Regions from separate parts of the Halanaerobium sehlinense genome, predicted to be linked through region 3. Evidence: riboswitches for the same ligand, from Rfam matches in the RefSeq annotation. Region 3 holds a riboswitch; each other region holds the start of a gene.
The links. A riboswitch is a leader RNA that binds a small molecule or an ion and turns the genes downstream of it on or off. The one in region 3 is predicted to bind cyclic di-GMP.

Region 1 (7,851 bases), 560 kb from region 3:
CCAGAAGTCAAAGCAAAAATTGAAGAAGTTGTAATTATGGGTGGCTCAACAGTTGGGGGCAATACTAATTCTGCAGCTGAATTTAATATAAAGGTTGATCCACATGCTGCTCAAATGGTAGTTAATTCTGGACTTAAAGTTACTATTTTTGGACTTAGAGTAACCTCCAGGGCGCTTTTAAATAAAAAAGATATTGAAGCAATAAAAGAGCTGGGCGAGGCGGGTGAAATGCTCTATTCATTATTTACCCATTATCGGGGTGGTGATCTAAAAAAGACTGGTTTAATGATGCATGATATCTGCACTATTTGTTATCTATTACGGCCTGATATTTTTGAATTTCAGGAAACTCATTTAGAAGTTGCTCTAGATGGTCCTGCCGCTGGTGCTACGGTAGCTGATTTAGCAGCAAGGTATACAGATGAAAAAAATGTGAAACTGGCTGTTGAAATTGATCAAAAAGAGTTTAGAGACTGGGTAATGGCTGAAATCAAGAAGCTTAAATAAATGTATGTTAAAACAGGAAATTTTATGAGAAAATATGATATTTTTATCTCATTTTAAAAGTTAAAAGGAGGGAGTTCTGGTAGATGGAAGAATATAAAACTATTGGTCTATTATTGATAATAGCAGCTGTTGTAATAGCTTTAATTGGAGCAGTAATCTACTTTGGTGGAGCTTCACTTTCCTGGTTTGGTAATTTACCTGGTGATCTAAAAGTAGAGCACAAAAATTTTACTTTTTATTTTCCAATGGCTACAATGCTTGTCCTGAGTCTTATTTTAAGTATAATAATCAAGATTATTTTATATTTTTTTAGTTGAGCTTTGTTGACCAAAAAGAGTTGAATAGTGCAGGCAAAAAAATTAAAAAAAGGATTTTGTTCTTAAATCTTTAATTATATTAAAGTGGATAGTCTAACAATTTTATTTGAGATAAAATTCAAAGGAGGAATAAAAATATGATTCCAACTAGAAAATTAAAAACAGGTGATGAAATTCCAGTTATCGCTTATGGTACATGGGACATTGCTGAAGAGAATGTGGGAGAAAAGGTAGAAATTGCAGTAAAATCAGGTTATAACCACATTGACACAGCTGAAGGCTACCATAATGAAGCTGGAATTGGTGAATTTTTAAAGAATTATGATCGGGAAGAGTTATTTATAACTTCGAAAGTGCTGCCTTCTAACTTAAATTATGAAAGCGTTATCAAGGCCTGTAAGCGTTCTTTAAAAAAATTAGGAACAGACTATCTTGATTTATATTTAATTCACTGGCCTAATCCAGCTATTTCACTAAGAGAAACTTTACAGGCGATGAAATATCTTCGTGATCAGGGTCTGGTAAAAAACATAGGAGTCAGCAACTTTTCAGCTTATCAGTTGAATTTTGCTTTAAAAATCACTCCGGTACCAATTACTGTAAACCAAATCGAAATACATCCCTGGTTATATCAAAAAGAGCAAAAAGAACTACTGGAACTCTGTCAGCAGAATGATATAGTTGTAGAGGCCTCAGCTCCACTGGCCAGAACAGAAGTTTTAAAAGATGAAACAATTGTAGAATTAGCTGATAAATATGATAAATCGCCAGCTCAAGTTGTTTTAAAGTGGGAACTTCAAAAAGGTATTGTTCCACTGCCTAAGTCAAAAAGTGAAGGTCATATCAAAGAGAATTTAGATCTATTTGACTGGGAACTTGCAGCAGATGATATAGCAAAAATTGATAATATTGATCAGCACAAGCGAATATATATGATAAATCTAGATGATGACACTTATGGAATTAGTTCTTAAATTTGAAAATCTAAGTTTAACCTGGGTATCCTGTGAAAATGCAGGGTACCTATTTTTTTGCAATTCACAAAAAAATCAGAAAAAAAGAAGGACTTCAATAACTTGTATTGAATAGTATTAAATAGACAGACATCAGTCGTCTGACAAACAAAAATTTAAAGGAGGAATTTAGATTTATGTTTAAAAAATCAAGAAAATTAATGCTGGGTATGACTTTGTTTTTAGTTTTAGCTCTGGCTTTTACTGGAGCAGCACAGGCTGAAGTAAAAAACGTCATTCTCTTAATTGGTGATGGTATGGGTATTGGTCAGATTGATATGGCCCGTTATTTCGCCGGTGGCAAGGATCATGAACTGGAATTAATGAAACTGCCTGAAACAGGTATAATGATGACCAGCTCTACAGAAGGTGTAACAGATTCAGCTGCAGCTGGTACTGCAATGGCAACAGGCCGCAAGGTTTATAATGGTGCAATTGCCATGAACAAAAATGGTGCAGAACTGGATTCGGTCTTAGACTTTGCTCAGGTTAGAAACAAAGCTACAGGAGTTATCAGTACAAATATGGTAACTGACGCAACACCAGCTGCTTTTATCGCCTCAGTTGAAGATAGAGGCATGGGTGGAGCAATTGCTAAACAGGCTATTGCAAATGGTGTAGATGTAATGCTCGGTGGTGGCCGTGAAGATTTCATGGAAGAAGAAGCAGGAGAAGACTTGATTGCTAAGGCAAAGAAAGAGGGTTATCAGTATGTTTCTGATAAAACTCAGTTAGAAAAAGTTATTGCAATGGATGGAAAGCTGCTGGGGCTCTTTAATGAATCTTATATGAACTATATTAATGACCGTGATGATCTTGGGTCACAAGAACCTTCATTTGAAGCCATGACAAGAAAAGCAATTGAAGTCCTATCTGAAGATGAAGATGGATTTTTCTTAATGGCAGAGGGAGCTCGTATTGATCATGCAGCACACGCAGCAGATGTTCCTGGTGTTGTAGCAGAAACTCTTGATTTTGACAAAGGTGTAAAAGCAGCAGTTGATTTTGCTAAAGAGAATGGAGATACTTTAGTAATTGTAACTGCAGACCATGAAACTTTAGGGTTTTCTGTAACTGAGCCAATTAATAAAGAAGCTTTAATGAATATCGATGTTTCTCCAGAATATATGGCTTCTCAAATGACTAGAAAAGAAAATGGTAAGGGTTATACTGCAGCAAGTGTTAAGTCTGTTTTTGAAGAATATGCTGATATCTCTTTAACTGATGCAGAAGTTGCTAGATTCAATGAACTAATTCTTGATGATGAAGGAAATATTAAGTATTCATATCTTGTAGGATATGAAATTGGTTCAATCATAGCTAATGAGTATCAGGCAGGAGTAGTTAACACTTATATTAGAGCTAATTCTTCTACTGGGGGGCATACTCTTAACTCAGTCCCAGTATTTGCTTATGGTGAAGGTGCAGAAGCATTTAATGGTATGATGCAGAATACTGAATTCTCTAAACTGCTATTTGAATCAATGCGCCCATAAACAGCTAAAAACAAAAATTAAATAGTAATAATTAAATAGATTTAATAAATGGTGGTAGGTTATAAAAAACTTACCATCATTTTTTTATGAGACTATTAATTTAACTGCTCAAAACAATAATTTTTAATTTTATCTTCACTAATCTGACTCGTTCTGTTATAATTAAACTAGTTCGTTATCTAAAAATTGACTTGAAAAGAGAATTTGAATAATTTAATTAAGGGGTTTATAATGAAAAAATATTTTGTTTTAATGATTTCACTGTTATTGTTTTTAGGAATTAGTACAGCGGCAGCAGCTCAACCTAAAAGCAGCTGGGAAAAGAGTTTTCAAAAAGAATTTAGTGGATTAGGCTACTCAATTCAAAATTCTTGGGATTCAGAAATGGAAAATCAGACTGAAATAAATAGTGAAGCGGATAATAAAGCTTCTGTTAAGCAAATTGGCAGCGGAAATAGTGCTTTAATTGTACAGAATGGTAATTTGAATAGTGCTTCTATAACTCAAATTGGAGAAAGCAATAGAGCAGTGATCAAGCAGTTTTCTGATCGTGATAATGCTGTGATTAAACAAAGAGGCAGTAATAATAAAGCTGTTATTATTCAAAAATAATCTAATTTAGTAGGCCTTAATCAGCCTATTTTTGTTCATTTGATTTGCTAGAGAATTAAGTGATATTTTAGCAAAATAAAGATTGCTAATAAGAATTTTATTATATATAATATAAGCTAATAAAAGAATTTAATAGCTTCTTTTATAAAAGGTAAACTTATCGTGAGGTAAGGACACAAAGCTGAGGATCTCAATATGAGATAGCCGGCTGCTAAAAGGAGGAAATAATGAAATTTAATTTAGAAGCAAGCATTTTAAAGATTATTGTTTTATTAATTTTGGCTTTAAGTCTTTTTTCTATAGTCGTTTTTGCAGAATCTATTAGTGGTGAAGATTTACAAATTGAAAAAAATGCTTCTGTAAGTGCAGCAATACCGCCTTTTCAAAAAGTTAATATTGTTGAGCTTAAGAATTTTAATGATAAATTTTTAATAGATAATTATAAAGAGGCTGGAGAAATAATTGTTGAAGATGCTTTGGTGATTGAAGTTTTTAGTAATGCAGACTGGAATTTACGATTGAATAATAGAAATATCTATTCCGAATTAATGATCAAAAAGAGTGATCAAAGTAATCTAGAATGGCAAAAACTAAATTCAACTACTGCTAAATTTCTAGGAAGACAAGGTATTCAAAAAATAAGTTTTGATCTGAAATATATTTTAGATCATAGACCTAAAGTGAAAATTGGAAGGAATAATTTAGGTTTTGATTTAAGATTTAGTATAGAACCAATTTTATATTAAAATAACTGAGAAAAACAGAGCTGATATCAGCTCTGTTTCTTTTTTAACTTATCTAAAAGGCTGCCCACTCTTTTTTCGGCAGCTTTTTTTTCATCTTCTTTTAATTTGAAACTGATTTCTAAGATGCTTCCTTCTTCTGCAGCTGCTGGAAGTTCTGATACTGGTAGAAAAAAATCTTCTTTTTCCTGAGGTCGAATTAAAAGTCTTGCTTTTCCATTTTCAATTTTATCAACTGTTACTTTCATTTGATCATTCCTCCTATTTAGTAGTTATTGATATCTAGATTAATTTCTCTAATTATTTAACATTAGTTATCCCCACCATCCAAATAAGTTAATTGATAGTTATTTTATCCTGCCAGCGATCAAATTTATAATCATCAATACCATTAATTTTTTTGATTTCTTCAAGTTTTTCAAAAGGACCATGTTCACTTCGATATTTTATAATTTTCTTAGCTGTTGCTGGTCCAATTCCCCAGAGCTTATCTAAAACAGCCGCCTCAGCTGTATTAATATTGATCAATGCTGTTTCTGTTTTTGGGGCATTATTACTTTTTGAATCAAATTCTGCTCCAGCTATTATATTATCTGAAATTCTTTCTGTTTTTACGGTATGGTTTCTACCATCAGCTGTAATTACAATGTTTCCATTTAAATCATTTCTAAATAGATTGGCTCCTGTGCTTTGGTACAGTTTAATTATTTTTGCTTTTGGGTGATCATAATTGTTATCAGAGCCAACTTGAATTACTGCAGTTTTTGGCTTTAAACTTTTTACCCAGGCTGCTGAGCTAGAAGTATCACTACCGTGATGAGGAACCTTGATTATATCAGCTTTTAGATTTGGATTTTTTCTTAACAATTCTTTTTCTACTTCCTTTTCAATATCTCCTGTAAATAAGAAGCTTTGCTGACCATATTTCAAGAGAAAAACCAGCGAAGAATTATTTAAATCGTACTGATCAAGATTTTGGTCTGGGTGTAGAAAGTGAATTTTAATATCTCCAATATTTAATTTATCTCCCTGACGAGGGGTATCAAAATTAATATTTTCCTGATCTATTTTGATTAAATAATCTTCATAAGTTTTAGAGCTGTGGACTTTACCACTGTCAAGGACAGCAGTGACCTCAAAACTGTCTATAATATCTACCAGTCCTCCGATATGATCAGCATGAGGATGAGTGCTAATTATATAATCCAGCTTTTTGATGTTTCGATTTTTTAGATAATTAATTATTTGAGCGGCCACTATATCTGCTCGATCACCACCATCAACTAAAATATTATGCCCCCCTGGTTCTTCAATCAAAATCGAATCACCCTGGCCAACATCTATAAAATGAACTTTTAGGTTTTGAGCTGTTGTATTGAAGCTTAGAGAAAAAAGCAGTAAAATTACTGCTGATAAGGCTAAAAATATAATCTTTTTTTTGTCCATAATTTTTCCTTTCTGTATCTGTTATTAAATTAGAGTGTTTTTAACTGAAAGAATTCATTTCTATATATTATACAACTTCTAGATTTTAACTTAAAATCCTTTTATTTTATGTGTTAAAAAATTACTTTTCATTGAATTAATTATCTGATATGATTATAGCGAAAAGATATTATGCCAAAAACCTGGGAGGAGTATAAGTGTTTGATAATTATAAATTAGAAAAAAGACTGCAGTATTTATCTCTAATACTTTTTCTGGCATTTATAATAAAATACAATTATTTGATGCTGCAGATTTTTTATGCTCCTTCACTGACAGCACTAACAATTAGAAATTTATTTTTTGTAACTTTTTACCTGAAATTTATAGAGCCTCTGCTTATTTCAAAAAAGATAAGACAGAGGTTGTTTTTCATGCTCTTTCTTTTTTCATTTTTCTTTGTCGTTAATTACTGGTATAATCGCTATTTCGGTAACTTTTTGAGTATTAGCGACCTTTCGGCAGGAGAGGGAACTGGAACTTTCTCGATGTACCAGGTTTTGTTTACTCATATTTTTAAATTTAGAGATTTGATTATAATTCTGGACCTTGCTCTTTTGGGTTTGTTTGGTTTTAATTCACTACCTGACTTAAAATCAATTACTGAAATGGGATTATGGGATCGTTCTTTTAATAGTTTATCTAATAAAAATTTAACAATTTTTGCTGTAGTTGTTATGCTTTTATTGATTCAGGTTTTTGCAGGCAGTCTGATTATGGGGGATCTAAGTCCAGCTGCACTTTATCAATCTGGCAGCTCTTATCTGGCTACCGTTTATGGAATTCTTCCTTTATATACAATGGAAGCTTATAGTTATTTTACCCGCAGTGAAGAAAAACCAAGACCTGAATTAGAAGATGTACCATATTATCAAAAACAAAAACAGTTAAGCACTTTTAAAACTCTGCCGCAGGATACAAATGTTATTTTAATTCAGGTTGAATCACTTGATGCTAAAATAATTGATTATGAACAGCAGGGTAAGCAGGTTACACCTTTTTTAAATGGTTTAAAAGGAGAAAGTCTTTATTTTGAAAATTTTTATGCGCAAAAGGTTAACGGCAGCTTTGATGCTGATTTGTCAACTTTAACTTCGCTTTATCCGGTCAATAGAAGCTATGTTTTTAGAGATATTGATTTAAGTCGTTTTCATTCTTTACCACAGCTGCTTAAAGAAAGAGGATATAAAACACTGGCTTTTCACAACAATGACCGTGATTTTTTCAACCGGGCGGAAGCATATCCAGATTTGGCATTTGATTATTTTTACAGTCAGAGAACCTTTCGAGAAGTAAATTTTCCTGTCCCTAAAGAGAGAGGGCTTGGGATAAATGATTACGATTTTTTTGATGCTTCAACAGAATTAATTAAAGAGGCTGCAGCAGAGGATAAACCTTTTTTTGCTTATTTGATTTCTTTAACCAGTCATACACCTTTTAATTTTTATCCAGAAAATGCAGTGGAAGATTTTGCAGAAGTTAATAATAATTTAGTCCATAACTATTTTAAATCTATTAGTTTTTTAGATAAAGCACTTCAGAATTTTGTTTATAAGTTAGAAGAAGCAGGGATAATGGAAAACACACTTCTGGTTATTTATTCTGATCATGAATCAGAGATCAAAACATTGGAATATGAATCCGGTCGAGATTTTACTCTCTGGCGTAATGTTAAAAC
Region 2 (7,851 bases), 270 kb from region 3:
ACAATTGATTCAGATCTTTAAACAAAAATTGAGACTTAGAAATTAAATCAACAGTTTCAGTTTCTGCAGCAGCACTAAGGTCAAGTTGATCATTGAAGTAATCAGCTGCCTCTTTAATTAAATCATATATTTCTCTTAATTCAAACAGTATTTCATCTTTAAGTTTAAATTTCTCCTCTTCTTCTATTTTTAGCTTTTTATATCTTCTTTTTTTATCCTTAATTTCTAAAAAATATGATCTTAAATAATTTAAATTTTCATCAGCTTCAACATTTTTTATTCCTAATAAATTAGCATAATTAATTAAATTATTTTGGACTTTTTTTAGTTCCTTAGTTTTTTCTGTAAGCTGCTTTCGATACGAATTCAATTTATTCTTCTTCTGGGTGAGCTCTATTTCTAATTTATCAGCTTTTTCTTTTTCCAATTTAGAACTTTTATAATAAGAACTATAATAAATGAAAACAAAGCCGGCAATTAATAGAGAAAAATATTTAATTTGGCTGTAACTTATAATAAAAGAAGAGCTCAAAACCAGAATTGATAAAGCTAAACCATAATAAGTATTTTTTAAAATTGAAGCAGGACTTTTATAGTCATAGTCATTTATATTAGCTTTAATATTTTTTACTTCAGCATCTAATTTATCAATTTCTCCTTTTATATTATTTACTGCTGTCTTTAAACTTTCATTTCTGCTTAAATTATCATTAAACTTTTCTGTTTCAATTAAATCCAAATTTATTTTATCAAGCTTTATTAAGGGCTGCTGCCAGCTGTAATTTAGATTTTCTAGTTCTAGAGTTAAAGTCTGATATTCATTACTAATTTTGTTCTTTTGTTTTTTTAAATTTTTTATTTTTTCATTAATCAGGTCAATTTTTTGCTGCTGATTATTTATTTTGGAGCTATTATTTTTTATAAATTCTAGAAAATCATCTAATTTATTAGCTTTTATTGACTTATATAAATCATTTTTATTAGATTTCATTTTGTTTTTTATTGAAACAAGTTTTTGCTGATAACTTTCAATTTGCTCAAGTTCCAGATATTCTTCATTTTCCTTAACTGATGACTGCTCTATTTCAACCTGTAAATTCTCTATTTTTGTAAGAGTAGGATAATTATTTTTGAGCAGATCAAGCAGGAAAATTTGATTTTCACTTTCAGTTATTTCTTTATCTACTGTTTCCAGTTTATCTTTTGAAACTTTCAATTCTTCTTTTTTTTGATTAAACTCTTTAATCTCTAATAATGCCTGATCTCTTAATGACTCAGCTTCCTCAATTTCTTTAAAATAGGGCTTAAATGAAGCAACTGAAGGATCACCAAGAGTACCTCCTATATTTTTAGCATAATTATAATATTTATCTGCCAACTCTGGAACTTTAACTAATTCTGACAGACCAGCACCAAGAAGAATTGAGTATAAGCGTTTTTCTCTCTTTTTACCTTTTGCAATTTTAGATAACTGCTGCAGTTCGTCAAGGGTAATAGTAAAAAGTTGTTGGTAGCTCAGCTGGTCTAAGTAATTAAAAAGTTCTGGAGCTTTGACTTTATTTTGTTTTTCATCTAAAATCTTAGGGGCAGCATAACCCTCTAAATACAAGCTGTAATTTCTATAATCTCTCTCAATTTCAGCCTCAATATAATATTGATTGCTGGCTGGAGGAATTGACTTATTCTGTGGCAGACCAAATGGTAGATGGCGCAAAAGTTTTAAAAAGCTGCTCTTGCCGGCTCTATTATGACCACCAATTACAACCAGGTTATTAGAAATATCCTCTAAATTTTGGTTATTAAATATTCCAAAATCACGAATATAAATATTTTTATAAAACATTTAATCTCCGCCTTCTATTAATTCAGATATAATTATCTTTTCTGCTTCTTCTAAAATATCTGCCCGTATTTTTTGATCCGCAAAAAATTTATGATTTTCCCTATCTTCGGGATTCTGATCTCCCTGCCAGATCTGACCCCACTCAGCAGCTAATTCCCTTTTTAATTCTGGATCGGTTAAAATATCATTTATTAACTGGTCAATATTTTGGTAAAGTTCACTGCTTTTTTTAAGCTCTTCTAAATTCTTTATAGGAGCTGTAGTTCTAAAAACTAAAGAATGCAGCCAGAGATTTGGACTTTCTCCTCTAAATCTGCTTCTGATATCTTTTAAAAGTGTTTCTTCAAGCTCATCTCGATTAGCATCTAGATGTCGATGAATTCCAGTTCTACCCTTAATATATAATCGAACTATCACAGCCTTAGTCTTAAAAGTTTGAGACTCGTTTTTCAGTCTAAGATTTTCGATAGATTTGTCCAATCTGATCTTTAAAAGCTGCAGCAGCTGACTAATATTATCAAGTTCTTCATATTTTTCTAAATCAATTTCGATTTTTTTGAAAACAACAGGAGCCAGTGGAATAAACTTTTCTTTAACTTTTAAATTAGAATCAACTTCTATTAAAAGAGCTCCTTTATTACCTTCTTCACTAATATCATGAGCCTGCAGAGTACCAGAAAAATTTATTGATGGTTTATGATTGAGCTTTTGATATTGATGAATATGTCCCAAAGCCCAATAATGTATTTCATTTTTAGTCAACAGCTCACTTTTAGTTACAGGTACATAACGGTTATTATCCTTATTTAAAGCAGTATGCAGGAGAGCAATATTAAAGACTGAATTGTCCGGTGCTGTATAATAATTATACATTGTTCTATTCTCGAATTTTTGTCTGTAAGACTGCCCTAAAATTCTGGCTGCTAACTTTCCGTTCTTTAAAAATTCATAGCTTTCCACATTATCACTTGAAAAATATTTAACATTTTCAGGCAGCTCAAAAACTTCATTTTCTATCCCTGCTGGATCATGGTTGCCAGAAATAACAAATATTTTAATGTCATTTTTATTTAAGATTTCAGCCTGCTCTAAAAAGAAATGACTGGATTTAATTGATCTGGCTTCTCTGTCATAAAGATCTCCTGCAATTAAGATAAAATCAACATTTTCTGTCACTGCCAGTTCAACTAAATTTTGAAAAGCCTGCTCAGTTGCATCAAATAAAACTTTATCCACCTGAGTTTCAGAGGGAATATTGCAGCTTAATTTTTTGCCTAAGTGTATATCTGCTGTATGAATAAATTTAATATTTTTTGCCATTACTGCCTCCAAATTTAACTGTAGTCTCTTTCAGTTCTATTTTCCCATTTTACAAAAAACCAGGAAAAAACAAAGATTTCTACTGTATATTTAACTAATGCAATTCCATGTTCAACTAAGGTAGTATTGGTGTAAATTAAGCCTTCAATTGAACCCGGTATGGGAGCAGCTGCTCCTATAAAGGAAAAACCCCAGATTATAAAAAATAATTTTTGCCAGGCATAATCACTTTTAATAATATTGTCATAAAAGGGATATAAAATAAAGGCAAAAATAGCACCTCTAAAAATTTGAAAAACTGATGCTATCCTAAAAAGTTCAGGTTCTGATGCTTTAAAATCGTAATAAGCATCAATATTAGTAAATGAGACAACATAATTTTCAAAGTTTTTAAAAATAACCCCTATGAAAATATAAATTAAAACATGGACAAGAATGAAACGAATCGTAAAATAAACAAATCTTTTAGATGGTTTATGCATCATTATCCCCTTTTTTATTTTAGTATTTATTTAAAAGCAGATCTAGCCTCTTAATAATATTTCTATATTAAGTAATCAAATCCTGTAAAATATTTTATAATTTAGAATTAAAATTATTGACTAATATTAATCTTAGTAATATAATTATATATATGAAGGAGCATCCAAAAAGCAAAACATTTGCAAAAATGTCTCGCAAAGCTATGGACCCTTTTAGGGCCGCCAGGCTGCCAGATCTTCTCCTTAATTTTATGGTCTATAAAAAGGAGGTTATCTTATGAAAAGCTGGAATCGTTTACTGGCAGTTTTTTTGGTTTTGGTTCTTGTATTTAGTTTAACTCTCTCTGTACTGGCAATAATAGATCCGATCGATGACCCAGAAGACCCTGAAGAACCAGATCCACCTACAAAAGAAAAGGGTAATAATGGTGTTGGTAATGGACTTGATCCACAGCCACCTGGAGATCCAAAGGAAAATGATACAGATGAAAGTGATTTACCCCCTGGACAGCTGAAAAAAATTAAATAAAATTTAAGCAGCCTGTAGAGATTTAATTTCTACAGGCTTTTTTTATTACTAATTTTTTATTTGAAATTATAATTTTAGTTAGCTAATTTTTTTCTTTAAAACTTTCACCAAAAGTTAATTCCTCTGCTAAATCACCTATAAAAGGCAGCTTAAATACTTCACCATTGTAGGCTTTATACATCAGTAAAAACCAGAGAATAGTTCCAACAAAAGTTATTAAAGAAGAAATCATAACCCCAATTACCGGAATTACTAAAATTAAAGAAGAAGCTATAAACAAGGAAAAAAAGGTGATTAATGACTGCATCGCATGGAAACGAACATGATTGTTTTTCTTTTCAATAAATAGAAAAATCAAACCCGTAACCCAGATACCTGCATAGGCTAAAATTGACTCGATATTTTCATCAAGACCGAGACTGGTTTTTTTGTGATACATAAATTTGAGATAATTATCTGATTAGATAATATCTCTTCCCCCTTTCTTTCTCAGCTTTAGTTTATAAATTTTAATTAAGTTCTTCTAATCTTATTTTAACATAATCAAGCAAATTTAAAAAGCAGTAAATATTTTAAATAAGAAAGCCCGCCTGTTCTCTTTAAATTTGAGAATTCAGACGGGTAATTAAGTCAAAAAGTTTAGTTAACTTTTATAGCTAAACTTTAAGCTGATTATTATATATATTCTAAGTCTATATTTATTCTAACTCTAAGATTAATTCTCCTGATTCAAGCTGCTGACCTGCCTGAGCATGGATAGCTGCAACTGTACCAGCTGCAGGAGCAGTTATATTTGTTTCCATCTTCATAGCTTCCATAATCACTAAGCTCTGATTTTCTTCAACTTCTTCCCCTTCTTCAACTAAAATTTCAACAATATTACCGGGAAGACTGGCTCCAATTTCCATTTCATTATTAGGATCAGCCATCTGCTTAACCGCAGAATCAGCTTTGGCAGTGCTTGCTTCATCATAGATTTTTATCTCTCTTCTAAAACCATTTACCTCAAAAGCAAGTCTGCGGAAACCCTGGTCGTCAACTTTACCAATCTCTAATAATTTGACAACTAAAGTTTTACCTTCTTCAACTTTGATTTCACTTGTTTCACCTTCACGTAGCGCATGGAAGTATACATCACTACCCATATGACTGAGGTCACCATATTCTTCAAGGTAATCTAAATATTCTTTATAGACCTTTGGATAAAGTGCATATGCTAAAAGGTCCTTTTGAGTTGGTTCAAAATCATATTCTGATTTTAGTTCAGCTGCAGCTGCCTCAAAATCATAATCCTCAAGTAAAGTTCCAGCCCTAACTGTAATCGGTTCTTCCCCTTTAAGAACGATCTCCTGTATATCTTCCGGGAAACCTCCAGGAGGCTGACCAAGCATACCTTTAAAGTAAGCCTCAACTGAATCCGGGAAAGCCATATTTTTGGCCTTTTCGCAGATATTATCTGGTGTCAGATCATTTTTAACCATAAAGATTGCTAAATCTCCTACCATTTTAGAAGAAGGAGTAACCTTTGGTATATCACCCAACATAAAGTTAACCTTACGGTACATTTCCTTAAATTCTTTGAAACGGTGACCTAAACCAACACTCTCTACCTGTGGTTTTAAATTAGAATACTGACCTCCAGGGATTTCATATTTATAAATTTCGGCTGTACCTGACTTTAACTCAGATTCAAACTGGGAATAAACGGGTCTAACAGCACCCCAGTAATTTGAGATTTTCTGAATATCTTCAATATTCATTTCTGGGTCACGATAAGTATTAGTTAGAGCTGCTACAATTGAGTTAAGTGGTGGCTGACTTGTCAATCCTGCCATTGTATTAAAGGCGGTATCCACAATATCAACTCCTGCTTCAGCAGCCATTAAAAGGGTAGCTCCACCATTACCACTTGTATCATGAGTATGCAGGTGAATTGGAATAGAAATTTCAGCTTTTAAAGCTTTAATTAATTCATAGGCAGCATATGGTTTTAAAAGTCCAGCCATATCTTTAATTCCAAGAATATGTGCTCCCATTTCCTCTATTCCCTTAGCTAAATCTACATAGTAATCCAGATCATATTTAGCTCTTTTATCATCCAAAATGTCACCTGTATAACACATTGAAACTTCAGCAATTTTACCCTGTTTAACGACTTCATCTATAGAAACTTCCATTGCTGGCAGCCAGTTTAGAGAATCAAAAATCCGAAAGACATCTATACCAGCATCAGCAGCTTCTGCTACCAGATTACGAATTACATTATCCGGATAGTTCTTATATCCTACACCATTTGAACCTCTTAAAAGCATCTGGAATAAAATATTAGGTATTCTTTCTCGTAGACGTTCAATTCTTTCCCAGGGAGATTCTTTTAAGAATCGATAAGAAACATCAAAGGTTGCTCCTCCCCACATTTCAAGTGAGAATAGGTCCTTGGCTAAATGAGAAGTCGCTTCTGCAATCTTTTCCATATCTACAGTTCTCATTCTGGTTGCCATCAGTGACTGATGGGCATCTCTATAAGTTGTATCAGTTAAAAGAATTTCTTCCTTATTTTTAATCCAGTCTACAACTGCTTCCGGACCGCCCTGATCTAAGATCTGTTTTGTACCTTCCAAACCATTAATTTTTTCAAATTCAGGCACCTTGGGCACATCAAATTCTGGTTTTTTACCTCTTGTTTCATTAACAATTTTTTCACCAAGATAACTTAAAATCTTCTGTTCCTGATCAGATCCAGGTCTAACATCAAGCAGTTCAGGATTGTTGGAAATAAAACCGGTATCACAGGTTCCTTTTTGAAATTCTTCATGGTTTAAAACATTTATTAAAAATGAAGCATTAGTTTTAACACCGCGAACTTTCATTTCTTCAACTGAGCGCATTGCCTTTCTGATTGCATCTGAAAAAGTTCGGGACCAGGATATTGTTTTAACCAGCAGACTATCATAGTAGGGGTTAATTACAGCACCTGTATAGCCATTACCTCCATCAAGTCTAATTCCATAACCTGAACCTGTTCGATAATGGTCCAAACGCCCTGTATCAGGAATGAAATTATTTGCCGGGTCTTCAGTTGTCACCCGACACTGAATTGAATAACCATTAACCTTAATTGATTCCTGGTTAGGAATATTAATTTCTTCAGAATCAAGTCTGTACCCCTCAGCAATCAAAACCTGACTCTGGACAATATCAATTCCAGTAATCATTTCACTGACAGTATGTTCCACCTGAATTCTTGGGTTAACCTCTATAAAATAATGATTGTCATATTTATCAACTAAAAATTCTACTGTACCAGCATTTTTATAACCTGCACCTTCACATAATTTTAAGGCATCTTTAAGAATTGCCTGTCTTTTTTCATCACTTAAAGCAACTGCAGGAGTAAATTCTACAAGTTTTTGATGACGCCTCTGAATTGAACAGTCTCTTTCAAATAAGTGGACAAGATTCCCATGCTCATCCCCAAGTATTTGAACCTCGATATGTTTTGGATTTTCAAGATATCTTTCGACAAAAATATCATCAATTCCAAAGGCCTTACGGGCTTCTTCCTTGGCATCCCTGAACTGGGAAATTAATTCATCATCAGAACGGACTATCCTCATTCCACGACCACCACCACCGGCAGCAGCTTTGAGCATTAAAGGATACCCATGTTTTTCAGC
Region 3 (7,851 bases):
TAGTCACTGTCCATGTAGTATCACCGTCAGCCGGTTGTGCTTGAATATTATAATCTTCACCAGTAGCTGTATTATCAACAAAAAATACTGTTTGTTGATTCAAAGTTGGTATAGCACTACTATCAAATGCATCAGCACCAGTATTATTATCATCACTTATTGATAGTGTACCCCCACCAGTTATAGAAAAACTAACATTGCTTTTCTCTGCTTTATGAGCCTCTAATTCAACCATTAATGTTCTCATATTAGCTCTTATAGCTTCTCTATCTGCACTATCACCTAAACCAGCAATATTAGGAATAGCTATTGCGGCCAGTACACCAATAATAACAATAACAATTAATAATTCAATTAAAGTAAAACCTTCATTTCCACTAAAAATATCTCTTATTTTTTCCATTTTTTATTCCTCCTCATTTTGTTTAAAAAATAACTAAAATTTCAACTACAAGCTCTTGTTTTTAGTCCTTCACCCCCTTTTTTAAAGCTTAGAAATTACTGTAAATACTAAAGAGTGGTAAAATAATTGAAGCTACAATACCACCAACAACTACAGCTAAAATAATAATCATCACTGGCTCAATTAAAGAAATACTTCCTTCAATTGCATTCTCTACTTCCAGATCATAATAGTCGGATATTTTATTTAACATATCCTCTATATTACCACTTTCTTCTCCAACCCGAAGCATCTGAATTACCATTGGTGGAAATTCTCCACTCTGTCGAATTGGTTCTGAAAGTGTAGATCCCTCTCTAACTCTCATTCTGGTTTCTAATAAAACATCTGCAAAAACTTCATTGTCTACAACCTCTTCAATAACAGGCAGTGCATTAATAATATTAACTCCACTTTTAATTAAAAGTGCTAAAGTACTGGCAAATCTTGCTATTACAACTTTTCTAATTAAATCTCCTATAACAGGAATTTTTAATAATAACTTATCCTTATTTAATTTTCCTTTAGGAGTTTTAATATAAGTGCTCAGTAAAAATAACCCTGCTAATAAGATAATTAAAATTGCCCACCAGTAATTAGAGATAATATTACTAACAAAAATTAATATTTTTGTTGGAAGTGGAATCTCTCCTCCAAAATTAACCAGCATCTCTAAAATATTTGGCAGTACAAAACCCATCAAGATAAATACAGCTATAATAGCAACAATCACTATAACAACTGGATAATAAAGAGCAGATTTAACCTGTTTATTAATTTTATCCCGCTTCCGATAATACTCAACTAATTCAGATAAAACCTCATCTAAAACACCACCGGTTTCCCCGGCTTTTATTAGATGAATAAATAATTTAGGAAAATATTTAGGATGTTCTTTTAAAGCAGAAGATAATGTCTCTCCGGCCTCAACTCTTGCTAAAAGTTTTGCTAACATGTTTTTTTCCTGTTTAGAATTTGACTGCCTTTTAATTATAGTAATTGATCTAACAAGAGGTATTCCAGCTGCAACTAAAACAGAAAGTCTCTGAGCAAAATTTGCAAGCTCTGAAATTTTATATCCACCACCAAAAATATTAAACTCAGATAGATTTATATCCTTAGTTAGTCTTGATTCTTTTTGCTCTCCAGCACTTTCAACTGCTTTAATTGATACAGCATGTAAATTTTTTTCTCTTAATTGTTTAGCAGCATCTTCTCTGCTTACTGCTTCTAAATTCCCATTCAAAACCTGTCCTGACTGTCCACGAGCCTTATAACTATAAAGTTGAGCCATTTTGCACCTCCCTTAACTTAGAAGATTAAAACTAACGAAGTTTTTCATTAACATATTTAATATCATTACAGTAATGTAAAACTGATTCTCTTGATATTTTTCCCCGCTGATATAGTTTTAGAAGAGAATTATCCATAGTCATCATATTATAACGGCCGCCAGTTTGAATTGCCGAATAAATCTGATTAGTTTTACCTTCACGAATAATATTTCTGATAGCCGATGTCGCCATCATTATTTCAAAAGCTGCAACTCTTTCGCCCTGATCCCTGGTTGGAACTAACTGCTGGGCTATTACAGCACTGATCACTGAAGCAAGCTGTATTTTTATTTGATCCTGCTGAGCAGCTGGAAAAACATCAATAATCCTATCAATAGTTGCTGGTGCACTATTTGTATGCAATGTAGCCAGTACTAAATGTCCAGTTTCTGCAGCTTCTAGTGCAATCTGAATTGTCTCTAAATCTCTCATTTCTCCTACTAAAATCACATCAGGATCCTGTCTAAGACAGGCTCTTAATCCTTTTTTAAAATTATTAGTATCACTACCGACTTCTCGCTGATGAACAAGGCTTTTATTATGTTTATGAAGATATTCTATTGGATCTTCTAAAGTCATTATATGAGCCTGACGGTTTTGATTTATCTCATTAATTATCGCTGCTTGTGTTGTGGATTTACCACTCCCAGTTGGGCCAGTGCTTAAAACAAGCCCCATTCTTTGATAAGCAAATTTTTTAAAAATTTCAGGTAAATTCATTGAATCAATTGTTGGAACTTTGTTTGGAATAATTCTTAGTGCAATTCCAACACTTCCTCTTTGATGATAGGCGTTAACTCTAAATCTAGATGTACCAGGAATTCTATATGAAAAATCTAGTTCTCCTTTTTCTTTAAATTCTTTATACTGTTTATCATTCATCATTTTTTTTGCTAAATTTTCAGTATCTTCAACACTTACTTCTCCATTATACTTAGTATAGGGTTTAAGTTTTCCATTTTTTCTAATGTACGGAGGAGAAAATACTGTTAAATGAAGATCAGAAATCTGATCTTCTTGGGATACTATTTTTAATAGCTCTTCAAACTCCAATAACATCACTCCCCAATCCTACGTTAATATATAATCCTTTCAACTTCAGAAACATCTGTTTCTCCTGCTTTAATTTTTGCAATTCCATCTTCTTTTAAAGTTATCATTCCATTCTCTTTGGCATATTCACTAATCTTTTCTTTAGAAATATTATCACTTATCATTTCCTTAACCTTATTATCTATTTCAAAAATTTCTTGAATTGCTAAACGTCCATCATATCCAGTATTATTACATTTTTTGCAACCAACTGAAAAATATGCTTCTTCAATTTCTGGATCTCCTAAGTATTTTAAATCCGGTCTGTCCAGTTTTCTTTTTTCTTTACAGTGAGGACAGAGCCTCCTTACAAGTCTCTGAGCCACGACACCATTTAAAGAAGCAGCTACAAGATAGGGTGCTAGTCCCATATCAATCAATCGTGTAATTGAACTAACTGCATCATTTGTGTGTAAAGTACTAAAAACCAGATGCCCAGTCAAAGCAGAGCGAACTGCTATTTCTGCAGTTTCTTCATCTCTCATTTCTCCAATCATAATTATATCTGGATCCTGTCTTAAAATTGATCTCAGTGTTTTAGCAAAAGTTAATCCTGCTTTTACCTTAGCCTGAACCTGATTAATACCAGGAATTTGATATTCAACCGGATCTTCAATTGTAACCATATTAATTTTAGGACTATTAAGTTCATTTAAAGCTGCAAAAAGAGTTGTTGACTTTCCACTCCCAGTTGGTCCAGTTAATAACAGAACCCCATTTGGCTTTTTAATTAAATTTCCAAATTTAACTCTATTATAATCTGATAATCCTAAATTATCTAAATCTAAAAGATTCGTATTTCTCGCTAAAAGACGAATAACCACTTTTTCTCCTCTAACAGTAGGTAAGGTAGAAACACGCATATCTAAATTTTCCCCTTTGAAAATCATCTTGATTCGGCCATCCTGAGGAACACGATGTTCAGTAATATCTAGATTAGCAATAATTTTAATTCTTGAAACTAATGCTCTATGCGAAGATTTAGGTGCAGTCATTTCTTTTTTTAAAACACCATCTATTCTAAATCTAACTCTAATATTATTTTCTTCAGGCTCGATATGAATATCACTTGCACCTTTTTGATAGGCCTTAGAAATAATATAATTTGCCAATTTAATTATTGGTGCTTCATCAACCATCTCTCTTAGTTCAGCTTCTTCATATATTTCTTCGTTTTGGTTATCAGATACCTCTTCTACGTCATCTAAATTGAAATCTTCAAAAATATTAGAAATATCTATATCTTGATTACCATAAAGTCTGTCTATAGCTGAACGAATTTGATTAGGTGCTCCATAAAGTGGCTCAATTGTTAAATTGCTTAACATTTCTAAATCATCAATTGCTACTAAATCTGTTGGGTCTGCCATAACAACTTTTAGTTTACTCTCACCCTTTTTTTCAATCGGAACTGCTAAATATCTTCTAGCAATATTTTCAGGTATTAAATTTGAAAGCGAAGGATCAAAAAAGTATTTATCTAAATCTGCATGAGGAATTCCTCTTTGAAATTCTAAAACCTCAATTAGAGATTCTTCTCTAACATATCCAAGTTCAACTAAAACTTCACCAATTTTTTTGTCAGTATCCTTTAGCTTTTCTAAAGCCGAATCCAACTGTTCTCTAGTTATATATTCATGATCTAATAAAAGTTCTCCTAATTTTTTTCGATTCTTAAAAGCCAAATTATCACCTCACAATAAAAATTTTGTCGACTTTTGAAATATTTTGTAAATCTTTTTGCTGTTATAGTAAAATTCGACAGAGTTTTAATTTTTCCTGCAAAATTTTAATTAAATTTTAATCTTTTTGATAATTTAAGTTTATAAAGCAAAAAATTGCCATAAGTTGATTCACTTTGGCAATTTTACACCTGAGGCAAACATAACTATCATAGGTTTCCCCTTAGACTTATGTCTTTGCGTCACAGCCTTTAGACTGCTTTGCTTTTAATATTTAATTTATATTTTTTTTGTCTTAATTAAATTATAAAATAATTTTTTTTGAAAAACATTACCTAAAAGTATTATTTTTCGGTATCAGCTTCAATTTTAGTTACTGCTTCCTCTGCTATCTGATACCACTTTTTCTTGGGCGGCATTTCCTGGGTCCAGAGCTTAAATGAAGCCTCTGCCTGATAAATCAGAGTCGGCAGCCCGTTTCCAATCTGGGCTCCTCTTTTTTCTGCTTCTTTTAAAATTTCGGTCTTTAAAGGATTATAGACCAGATCGATTACCAGCTGTTCCTCGTGTAAATAATCTGGATTAATAACCAATTTATTCTTAATATTATTACTATACATCCCGACAGGGGTAGTATCAACTACCAAATCAGCCGCTTTTAGAGGTTCTGCATATTCCTGCTCTTCCAAACTGCAGAAATCAATATTTTGCTTAGGATTATCTTCTCTGAAAAGTCCTGCTAATTCTTCCGCATTTTCTACAGTCCGGTTAATTATAGTAATATCTGCTAAGTCAAGCTGAATCAGTGCTGCAATTACTGCTCTAGCTGCTCCGCCAGCTCCAATTACAACGGCTCTTTTATCTTTAGCTACAAAACCTGATTCTTCTACCTGACGCTGAAACCCAATCACATCAGTATTATAACCTGTTAAGCGCCCTCTTCTATTTAAAACAGTATTAACCGCTCCTGAGGCTCTTGCCAGAGAAGAAAATCCATTTAAGTAGGGAATTATGCTTTCCTTATAAGGAATTGTAACATTCCAGCCCGAGAAACCTAAGGTTTTTAAAGAATTAATATATTCCTCCAGGTTCTTTTCTTTTGTTTCCAGCATTAAATAAATTGCATTCAATCCTAAATCTCTAAATCCATTATTATGCAGGGATGGAGAAATTGAATGGCTTAAAGTTTTACCTAATAAACCATATAACTTTGTTTCACTATCTGGTATAAAAATACTCATCTTCTGCCTCCTAAAATCTTATAAATATTAGAATCTTATTAATTAAAAAGTTAAAACACGCTGGACTTAAATACCAGCGTGTCTGTTATGTATTTTCTCAGACCACTGGAATATTTAACTCCAGTTTTCAATTAAAATATTGTTTGAAGTCTTTCTCCCAGTGATTCGAAATCCTTAATTATAATTTTTCTTTTTTTAATGGTGATCATGCCGTCATCTATGAATTTATTCATCAGTTTGGTTACAGTCACCCGAGAGGAACCAATTAAATTGGCAATTTCCTGGTGAGTTAGAACCAGATCAATGACAGTTCCTTCATCAATTTCACGGCCAAAATCTTCTGCCAGGCGGGAAAGCAAACTGGCTAATCTGCCTGCAGCATCCTGAAACACCAATTCTCTCACCTGACTTGTTAAGAGGCGTGTTTTTTTGGATAGAGCCTCAATGATTTTAATTGCCAGAGAAGGTCTTTCGGTAATCAGCTTTTCCATCTCATTCCAGGGAATAATTAAAAGACGGGCATCATCCATTACCTCTGCTGTTAAAGGGTGAGGATCTTCGTCAAATAGTGATAACTCGCCAAAAATATCTCCCTCCTGCAGAATAGTTAAAACTTTTTCCTTACCTTCTGCTGAAAGCATGGAAAGTTTAACTTTACCATTAACTAAGAAATATAATTTTTTTACACTGTCATTTTCAAAAAAGATGACTTCATCTTTTTCGTAAAGTTTAGCATAAGAATTTTTGCATAATAATTCTAATTCTTCTGGATCAAGGTTTTGAAAAACAATTAAATCTTTTAAGCACTGTTTTGTTTCTTCCATATCTAAACCTACCTCTCTTTGGTTCTATATTATTATTATTCTCTATTAATGAATAAATTCCTTTTTTCTTAATAAATTTCTTTACTTACAATCTTTGCAATAACCATAAAATCTTAATTTATGTTCTGTAACCTTAAAATCATACTTGGCTTCCAGCTCTGATTCTAAATAATCTATATCTTCATCACTAAATTCTACCAGCCTGCCGCAGTTTTTACAGATCATATGGTGGTGATGTGATTCTTCTAAATATAATTCATAGATACGGGAATCTTCATTAAAATCATGGATATTTACTATTTCTAATTTATGCATTAATTCCAGGCTTCTATAAATAGTAGCCATTCCAATATCCTTATCTTTTTTCTTAACAGCTTCAAACAGATCCTCAGCTGTAAAGTGCCAGTTCTTGTTTTCCAGAATAGTTTCTAAAATAATTTCTCGCTGTCTGGTCAATTTATAATTATTTTCGGCTAATTTTCGCTTAAACTTTTCTTTTAAATTCTCCATAATTAACACCTCTTTTAAATGACTATTTACATTCTATCATAAATTTCCACAGATATTAATAATTTTTTTGAATTTTTCCGCTTGAATATCCATTTTTTACTTAAGAAAATAACTTTTGGCTATTGACTACGGGTCTATTTAATTATATAATGTAATAAATAGAAATATTTTGTCGAAATATGTTAAGAAAGGAGAATTAACATGAAATCTACTGGTATCGTCCGTAAAATTGATGATTTGGGTAGAATGGTAATTCCAATTGAGCTCAGAAAAACTATGAATATCAATAAAAAAGATCCTATGGAAATTTTTGTTGATGAAGAAAAAATTATTCTAAAAAAATATGAGCCAGCCTGCATATTCTGTGGTAGTGCAGATGACACTATAGAATATAAGGGTAGAACTATCTGTGGTGAGTGTATGGAGAATATGAAAGAACTACAGGCAGAAAAATAAAATTTTACCCAAATAACAAAAATTGGATAACAATCTCTTAAAAAAATAGCACCCTAACAGGTGCTATTCTTTTATTTAACTGTCATTTTTATTTTAAATATAATCTTTTTATATTCTTATCTTAAAAATACATGTCCACCAATTCTGGTTACAAAGTTTCTCTGGGATATCCAGGCTGTATTTGTAGCCACATCCGGATTATAGAAATAGATTGAACCCATTGTTGGATCATAACCTAATAAAGCTGCTCTAGCTGCCTGCAGTTCTTCT

Region 1: linked by a shared signal. The riboswitch ahead of ACZ446_RS10870 (hypothetical protein) and the one ahead of ACZ446_RS08070 (GspE/PulE family protein) in region 3 are both predicted to bind cyclic di-GMP.
Region 2: linked by a shared signal. The riboswitch ahead of ACZ446_RS06730 (hypothetical protein) and the one ahead of ACZ446_RS08070 (GspE/PulE family protein) in region 3 are both predicted to bind cyclic di-GMP.

What each region holds. Positions count from the first base shown of each region.
Region 1 covers NZ_AP042442.1:2,231,618-2,239,468, reverse strand. Annotated here, with positions in the region: gene rihC (ribonucleoside hydrolase RihC) at 1-507, shown strand, start outside; gene ACZ446_RS10890 (DUF2905 domain-containing protein) at 591-824, shown strand; gene ACZ446_RS10885 (aldo/keto reductase) at 962-1,798, shown strand; gene ACZ446_RS10880 (alkaline phosphatase) at 1,975-3,333, shown strand; gene ACZ446_RS10875 (hypothetical protein) at 3,565-3,945, shown strand; cyclic di-GMP riboswitch class I at 4,086-4,161, shown strand; gene ACZ446_RS10870 (hypothetical protein) at 4,173-4,691, shown strand; gene ACZ446_RS10865 (DUF3006 domain-containing protein) at 4,718-4,936, opposite strand; gene ACZ446_RS10860 (MBL fold metallo-hydrolase) at 5,025-6,134, opposite strand; gene ACZ446_RS10855 (LTA synthase family protein) at 6,332-7,851, shown strand, end outside.
Region 2 covers NZ_AP042442.1:1,399,408-1,407,258, reverse strand. Annotated here, with positions in the region: gene ACZ446_RS06745 (AAA family ATPase) at 1-1,843, opposite strand, end outside; gene ACZ446_RS06740 (metallophosphoesterase family protein) at 1,844-3,163, opposite strand; gene ACZ446_RS06735 (hypothetical protein) at 3,178-3,648, opposite strand; cyclic di-GMP riboswitch class I at 3,806-3,880, shown strand; gene ACZ446_RS06730 (hypothetical protein) at 3,923-4,174, shown strand; gene ACZ446_RS06725 (DUF4870 domain-containing protein) at 4,257-4,613, opposite strand; gene ACZ446_RS06720 (pyruvate carboxylase) at 4,873-7,851, opposite strand, start outside.
Region 3 covers NZ_AP042442.1:1,671,944-1,679,794, forward strand. Annotated here, with positions in the region: gene ACZ446_RS08055 (prepilin-type N-terminal cleavage/methylation domain-containing protein) at 1-403, opposite strand, end outside; gene ACZ446_RS08060 (type II secretion system F family protein) at 492-1,736, opposite strand; gene ACZ446_RS08065 (type IV pilus twitching motility protein PilT) at 1,768-2,829, opposite strand; gene ACZ446_RS08070 (GspE/PulE family protein) at 2,853-4,553, opposite strand; cyclic di-GMP riboswitch class I at 4,743-4,826, opposite strand; gene ACZ446_RS08075 (shikimate dehydrogenase) at 4,895-5,791, opposite strand; gene ACZ446_RS08080 (Crp/Fnr family transcriptional regulator) at 5,923-6,615, opposite strand; gene ACZ446_RS08085 (Fur family transcriptional regulator) at 6,697-7,125, opposite strand; gene ACZ446_RS08090 (AbrB/MazE/SpoVT family DNA-binding domain-containing protein) at 7,327-7,581, shown strand; gene ACZ446_RS08095 (cell wall hydrolase) at 7,698-7,851, opposite strand, start outside.